One region of the Kitasatospora sp. NPDC048296 genome, then DNA from elsewhere that is predicted to be linked to it. Evidence: riboswitches for the same ligand, from Rfam matches in the RefSeq annotation. Region 1 holds a riboswitch; the other holds the start of a gene.
The links. Region 1 has a riboswitch for cyclic di-AMP ahead of ACGF12_RS16610 (LysM peptidoglycan-binding domain-containing protein). Riboswitches for the same ligand answer to the same signal wherever they lie in the genome.

Region 2: it holds a riboswitch for cyclic di-AMP, as region 1 does, so the genes downstream of both, ACGF12_RS02660 (hypothetical protein) here and ACGF12_RS16610 (LysM peptidoglycan-binding domain-containing protein) in region 1, are expected to answer to the same signal.

Annotation. Positions count from the first base shown of each region.
Region 1 covers NZ_JBICZB010000024.1:29,277-33,073, reverse strand. The annotation lists gene ACGF12_RS16620 (hypothetical protein) at 45-338, opposite strand; gene ACGF12_RS16615 (GNAT family N-acetyltransferase) at 374-931, opposite strand; gene ACGF12_RS16610 (LysM peptidoglycan-binding domain-containing protein) at 1,822-2,523, opposite strand; cyclic di-AMP (ydaO/yuaA leader) riboswitch at 2,531-2,686, opposite strand; gene ACGF12_RS16605 (hypothetical protein) at 2,890-3,429, opposite strand; partial or broken gene ACGF12_RS16600 (GH25 family lysozyme) at 3,496-3,714, shown strand.
Region 2 covers NZ_JBICZB010000002.1:201,915-205,711, forward strand. The annotation lists gene ACGF12_RS02650 (alpha/beta hydrolase) at 1-972, shown strand, start outside; gene ACGF12_RS02655 (MoaF N-terminal domain-containing protein) at 1,056-1,385, opposite strand; cyclic di-AMP (ydaO/yuaA leader) riboswitch at 1,889-2,052, shown strand; gene ACGF12_RS02660 (hypothetical protein) at 2,055-3,491, shown strand; gene ACGF12_RS02665 (hypothetical protein) at 3,561-3,797, opposite strand, start outside.

The DNA of each region.
Region 1 (3,797 bases):
CCGCCGGACCGGTCAGGCTCGCGGGAACGCGTCGGCCCGGGGCATCACGGCGCGCCCAGCAACCCCTTGTCCAGCCGCGGCGCAGGCACCCGCGCGAGGGTGTCCGTGATGTGCCCGGTGTCCCGGTGGAGCACCACGCCCCCCAGGACGGCCGGGCAGCCGGGACCGCTGCCCGGGCAGAGGAGCGGACCGAGGTCCAGGGTCCGGACGCCGTAGCGGGCCGCGAGGCCTCCGTCGAGGAGCGGGTCGGGCTCGAAGGCGGTGTCGCGCGGGAAGAAGCAGGCGTCGGAGCGGCCGTCGGAGGCCGCGAGGAAGGTGGGGGCGTCCTTGCCTGGCATCGGGGTGTCGCCGAGGTAGACGAATCAGCCCCTCCTCACACCGCCTTCAGCTCCTTGGTCAGCTGCTCGAACCGCAGATCCGGTCGGCGCGGGATGCCGAAGCGCTCGTCCCCGTACGGGAACGGACTGTAGACGCCGGTGCGACGGAATCCGCGCCGCTCGTACCAGGCGATCAGCTCCGCGCGCTGCTCGACCACCTTCATCTCCAACAGCGCCACACCCCACTCCTCCCGGGCCACCCGCTCCGCCTCGGCCAGCACCACCCGGCCGATCCCGCCGCCCTGCAGGGTGGGGCGCACCGAGAACATGCCGAAGTAGGCGCGGTCCGCACGCCGCTCCAGCTGGCAGCAGGCGACCAGCTCGCCGTCGCGCTCGACCAGCAGCACGACGCCCTCCGAGTCCTCGACGGCCTCGGTGACACTGGCGGGGTCGGTGCGCTGCCCGTCCAGCAGGTCCGCCTCGGTGGTCCAGCCGGCCTTGCTGACCTCACCGCGGTAGGCGGACTCGACCAGCTCGACCAGCGCCGGGACGTCGGCGACGGTCGCGACGCGGAAGACGGGCTCCCCGGCGGGCCCGGTGGCGATCTCGGACATGGCGGTTCCTCTCCTCGGAAAAGTCGACGTCCGGGCATGGTGCCACAGCACCCGTACCGCGCGGTTCGGGCACCCGCACCCCGAGGGCGGGGCACCCGCGCCGGGCGATGGCGCCCAGCGCCGTGTGACGCGGGTTCAGGGAGTGGCACCGGACACCTGGCGCCACTGGCGGGTACATGGCCACCCTGCTCCCCGGCCGGACCGACCACCGGCCGTACCGGTCCCGTTGGGCCACAGCGCCGCGGGCCGTCGCACCGGAACCAGAGGAGTGTCCATGCCCCGCTCTTCCCGCTCCGTCCGCCCCACCGGTACCACCAGATCCGCCGCCCGCCGCCGGCTGCCCCTAGTGGCCGCGCTCGCCGCCGCGACCGCCCTGGTCGCCGGCGTCGCCGCGCCCGCGTACGCGGCCGATCCCGCCCCTCTTGCCCCTGCCCCCGAGGGCCGTACGGCCTTCCACCCCGACCGCGACTTCGCCGGCTCCACCGTCGCCGCCCACGAGGGCCGCTCCGGCACCGCCCCCCTCGCCTCGCTCGCCGTCACCCAGGCCCCGGGCCTGGGGCCGGCCGGACCCTGCTGCGCGAGGTGTACGAGGCGCGACGGCAGTCGTTCACCGAGCGCTTCACGGACTGGGGGACGAGGACGTCGCCGTGTCCGCCGAGTACCTGGTGCGCTACGGCGCGGCGGACTGACTGCGCTGCGGTCCCGTCCGGACCCCGGGGTACGCCGACGGCCCGGCTCACGCATCGCTACGTGAACCGGGCCGGTCAGGTGGCCGCTTGGCGGCCCGTCAGCCGCCGGACATCCGGCCGACGGGCGGTACTCGCCCGGACCCATCGGTTCGAATAGGCCGATCAGGTCCGATCAGGCCGTACCGATCGGGAGAGGTCCGATCAGTACGCGCTGTGCACCTGCCAGAACGCCCAGGCGGCGTTCGGGCTGCCGTAGACGGTGTTCATGTACTGCAGGGCCCACTTGAGCTGGGTGGCGGGGTTGTTCTGCCAGTCGGAACCGGCCGAGGCCATCTTGTTGCCGGGCAGCGCCTGCGGCAGGCCGTAGGCACCCGAGCTCGGGTTGGTGGCGTGGATGTTCCAGCCGCTCTCGTGGCTGATGATCTGGTCGAACGAGGCCAGCTGGTTCGCCGGGACGATCGAGGCGGCGAGCGCCTGCAGCGCGGCCGGGGTGTTGGCGACCGGGGCGGCCGGGGTGGCGGCCAGCGGGCTGCTGGCGGCCGGCTTGGCCGGAGCCGGGGCGGCCCCGCCCAGGGTCAGGTGCTGGCCCGGGTAGATCTTGCCCGGGCCTTTGGTCAGCACGGACTTGTTGAGGTCGTAGAGCTTCTGCCAGCCGCCCTGCACGTTGTGCGTGGTAGCGATCTTGGTGAGGGAGTCACCGCTCCGGACGGTGTAGACAGCGGGCGCCTGCGGGGCGGCGGCCGGGGCCGAGTGCGCCGGGGCGGGCTTGACGGGGGCGGCGTTCGCGGCGGTGGCGGCGACCACCGGGATGCCGGCGCCGACGCCGACGACCACGGCGGCCGCGACGATGCGCTTGACGGAACCGACGGCGAACAGGCTGGGGCGAGCGTTGACGGGCAGCATGAAGTGCGATTCCTCTCACACGCCTACGAGGTGAGCTGTCGGGTTCGGGCTGGAGTTGCCCGGCCGCGCGGAGACGCGGCTTCACCCCTAGCCCCGCCGGAACCAGTCCGGATGAGGCGACTTACCTGTGGGTCCCCCGCCCCTGCCGCGGTGCTTCATGGATGCACGTGCCCGCCCGATCCGGCGGCAGGATTCGGCGTTCCGGAGAGCGGGGTTCGTTTCGTACGGAGACGAACGAGAAGGACCGTAAACGGCACGGAGCCAATAGCACAAGCCCTCGTGAGCTGGGTCACGGCCCGGCCGGATTGCCCGAATGATCCACAATAGTGCTTGATAACGATTCGATAACGCCCCTATGGGTGCGCGTCAGTGCGGGCCGCCGGGCCCAGTTCGGCGGCCACCGCCCGATGGTGCGCCGTGCGGGTCGCGGGTTCGGGCCCGGCGCGCCCGTCCTGGGGCACGCCGACCTGAGCGACAGTCAGCCCGCCTGCCAGCCCTGCGTATCGACGCCGCCCGACACCTCGGCTGCCGGTCGTACGGGGTGCGGGTGCAGAGGAAGTCGGCCTGGTCCAGGTGGTCGACCGTGCCGTCGGCCCGGTGCACCACGCGCAACGGCTCGCCCGCGCAGTAGCCGTCCAGCCCGGTCCAGGTCCCGTCCGGCTCGGGCTGGAACCGTGAGGTGCGGGGCGCGCCGCCCAGCGCTGTGAGCTCCAGCACACGGCCGGCTCGCAGGTGCGGCGCGACCGCGCCGGCGCCCCAGCACCAGGGGCCGGTCAGCGGTAGCAGCTCCGGGTCGGTATCGGCGAAGGGCCGCCAGGGCTCGGGGACCCGCAGCTCGGGCTCGGCGGTGATCCCGATCAGGTCGCGGGCCACCTGGTCGAGGCCGGCCGCGGTGTTGGCAAGCATGACGGCCGCCACATCGTCCTGCTCGCTGAACAAGAGCGAGGCGGGGAAGCCGGGCCTCGAGCCGCCACCACGACCAACTGGTGGTCGAGCTGCACCGGCAACTACGGCGGCTTCGGCGCCACCAACCCGCTGTGGATCGCCCGTTACTCCTCGACCGTCGGCACCCTGCCGAACGGCTGGAGCTACCAGACCTTCTGGCAGTTCGCCGACTCCGGCACCTTCCCCGGCGACCAGGACCTGTTCAACGGCGCCTCCGACCGCCTGAGCGCGCTCGCGCTCGGCTGACGCGAACGAGCGGCCGCCGCCCCCCGGGGGGGGGCGGCCGCCCCCCCGTCACCCCCGGGCCCCCCCCGTGGGGCCCACCCCCC
Region 2 (3,797 bases), on a different contig from region 1:
CTGGTGGCGAACAACTACTTCGCCTTCTACAGCAGCTGGGACGACCTGCTGGGCACCGGCAGCACCGGCCCGGTGGTGATCCACAACAAGGCGGACGCCGCCGGCCGTCTCATGGTCGAGACCATCGGCCACGCCTCGGTGCAGGGCGGGGGAGCGCTGGGCCGCGAGCCCAGTCAGTCCGGTGAGATCCGCAAGGTCCGGATCGACGGCAAGGCCAGCAAGCTGTCCACCGAGGGCTACGTCTACCTGCCGCCCCAGTACTTCCAGCCCGAGTACGCGCAGAAGCAGTTCCCGGCCGTGATCGTCAGCACCGGTTTCCCCGGGATCGCCGAGAACCTGATCACCCGGTTCAACTACCCGGGTGCCGCGCTCAAGCTGCTGCAGGAGGGCCGGATGCAGCCGACGGTCATGGTCCTGATGCGCCCCTCGCCCGCCCTGCCGCAGGACACCGAGTGCGAGGACATCCCGAACGGTGCCCAGTCCGACACCTACTTCAGCAAGGACGTCCCCTCGGCGATCCAGGCGAGCTTCCGGGTCTCGGCCGACCCGCAGGCGTGGGCCTTCATGGGCAACTCGACCGGTGGCTACTGCGCGCTCAAGCTGGCCATGCGCCACCCGGATATCTTCCCGACCGCCGTCGCCCTGTCGGCCTACTACGACGCCGCCGACGACCCGACCACCGGCGACCTCTTCGGCGGCAGCAAGCAGCGCCGCGACGAGGCCAACCTGATGTGGCGGCTGAAGAACATGCCCCAGCCGAAGGTCTCCGTGCTGCTGGCCGGTACCAAGAAGGGCGACGGGAACTACCGGCAGGACACCGAGGCCTTCATCGACGCGGCGCACAGCCCAATGAAGGTCTCCTACAGCATGCTGGAGAACGGCGGTCACAACTTCGAGACCTGGAGCGCGTTGCTGCCGTCCTCGCTGGAGTGGCTGTCCGACCACCTCAAGGTGCCGAACCAGGCCGTCTGACGCCGGACGGACCGAGAACCTGAGCCTGAAATTGAACCCCCGGAGCTGCCGGCTCCGGGGGTTCAGTTCACGCTCAGCCTGGCTCAGGCCACCCGCTCCAGCGTCCCGGCGTGCAGCTGCCCGACCCGGCCGCCCTCGCCCTCGAAGGTCCAGAAGGCCCGCACGGTCAGCTTGTTGAGGTCCATGACGTGGCTGACGGTGATCCCGCTCTGCTCCGTCCAGCTGACGAAGTAGATCTCAGGCGCGACCTCGGCGACGTGCAGCAGCACGTCCTCCCACTGGCCCGCCGACTCGCCGAGGCCCTCCCAGCGCAGCCGCTTGCCGTCGGCCGAGTAGGTGTTGCGGAAGGCCGCGCCGTTGTCGGCCCGGAAGACGTAGGTACGGCCGGCGAAGGCGGGCAGGGACGCGGTCATGGCGGGGCGGGACCTCTTTTCGAGAGTGTGGGGCGGACCGTGCGGGGCGTGCAGGTCGTACAGGCGGTGCAGGTTGTACGGGTCGTGCGGATCGGGCTCGGGTACTTGTGCACGGCGGAAAACGTCAGGGCTCCAATTTATCCGACCCGGCCGACTTGGGCGGCCCCGCGCCACGGCACTGTCCGCCACCGCGCCACCCGTCGCGGTGTGTGACCGGCACGTGGGCGTCGCCCGCCGCACCCGTTTCGGCAGCGGCGAGCTCTGCTCCGGCTGATCGCCGTGCTTGTTCGGCGCGCTCGATCGCCGTGCTCGATCGCCGTGTCTGACCGGCGCTTTTGATCAACTCGGCCACCACACACCGTCGTTGATCGACACCACTGTGAGCTGTGCGACAACCGGCCCGACGGAGTTGTCCGTTCAGGGACGGCCTGCCTAGCCTGCAACGGTCGTCCGCCCTTGCGGACCCCGCCGCCGGGACGCCGAGTCCTGTCCACCCGCCGGCGGGTAACCGAGCACCACAGCGGACGGGAGCGGGGGAACCAAGGTCAGCGCCCGGCCCGTGCGTTCTCGCGCGCGGGCCGCGGCTAGGGGTGAAGCCGCTCCACAGGCGGCCGGGCAACTGCAGCCCGAATCCGACAGCTCACCTCGCAGGCGTCGCAGAGGACTCCCATGCACCAGCCTGCCCGCCGCCGCCGCGCGCCGCGCCACGCCCGTCCGTCCCACCGCGGCCGCAACGCGGCCCTCGCCGCCACCGGGGCGCTCGCCGTCAGCGGTGCCGGCCTGCTCGGACTGCCGTCCGTCTCCGGTGCTCAGGCTGCCACCGGCCCGACCGTCACCCAGGACCGGCTCACCCCCGCCACCATGGTCGCGGGCAAGGCCACCACCGCCTCGCTCGGCCTGCACTCCTCCTCCTGCTTCGTCGCCAAGACCGTCGGCGTCGGTGTGCGCGACGCCCGCGGCACCAACCTCGACTTCCCCGGCAACGCCACCAACCTGCAGATCTGCCCGAGCGGGGTCAACTTCACCAGCGGCGCGCGCACCCTGTCCGCCGGGACGTACACCCAGTTCGGCTTCTGGCAGGACTTCGGCAACACCTGGCACAACCTGCCCTCGCAGCAGCTGGTGGTCTCCGCCGCCGGTACGTCGACGCCGGCCCCGGCCCCGACGGCCACCCTCAGTGCGAAGCCGGCCCCGACGGCCACCCTCAGTGCGAAGCCGGCCCCGACCGCCACCCTCAGTGCGAAGCCGGCCCCGACCGCCACTCCGTCGCCGACGACCACCCCGTCCCCGACGACCACCCCGTCGCCGACGACCACCCCGTCCCCGACGACCACCTCCTCCCCGACCACCGCGCCGTCGCCGACCGGTACCCTGAGCGCCACCGCGAGCCCGAGCACCCCGGCGCCGTCCTCCCCGATCGCCGGCAAGTCGCTGACCTGGTCCGACGAGTTCAACGGCCCGATCAACTGGGGTCAGCGCTGGGTCGGCGACAAGAGCACCTCGTACAAGTACGGCAACCACAACCCGGACGACAACAAGCTCGACTGGCTGAACAAGAACGACGTCACCGTCGCGAACGGAGTCGCCACCTTCACCGCCACCCCCGGCGGGCCCACGCTGGAGAACGGCCAGCAGTCCTGGAACACCGGCTTCCTGACCACCGAGGGCTCCGCCGAGGGCTTCCAGGTCAAGACCGGTGACTATGCCGAGACCCGGGTCAAGCTGCCTTCCGGCACCGGTGCCTGGCCGGCCCTGTGGACGTGGAAGAACGGAAACGGGGAGGTCGATTCCTTCGAGTACCACCCCGACAACCCGAACCTGCTGGAGCTGACCAACCACGTCAACCCCGGCAACTCCGACTACTACACCGACGCGAACGCCATCGCGAAGGACCAGTGGGTGACCATCGGCACCTACTACGGCGCCAACTCGGTCGACTGGTACGTCAACGGCGTCAAGGTGTTCTCGGACGGCAAGGGCGTCGGCGCCAACTGGTCGGCGTACCTGATCCTCAACCTCTCGGTGTGCGCGGGCAAGTACCACCCCGCGCCGCAGGGCAACACGCCGATCACCTTCTCCGCCGACTACGTGCGCGTCTACCGCTGATCGCATCTGCAGTTAATCGCACGCCGTGCGCGGCGTACGTGGCGCACGTACCCCCGGAACTAGCCGCTCTCAGGAACCGGCAGCCGTCTCGACCACTGTGAGGTCGAACGGCTGCCGGTTGTTGCGTTCGTCCCGGTCGTCCGGACTGTGCACCGCGACCGACCCGCCGGTCAGCGTGCCCGTCGGCAGGCCGGGGGAGAGCCGCACCGGGACGAGCGCGGTCGCGCTGCGCCGCTCCTTCAGCCCGGGCTCGAAGACGCATCGCACCCGCTGGCCGCCCCCCAGCTCCTCGCAGTTCGCGGGGAA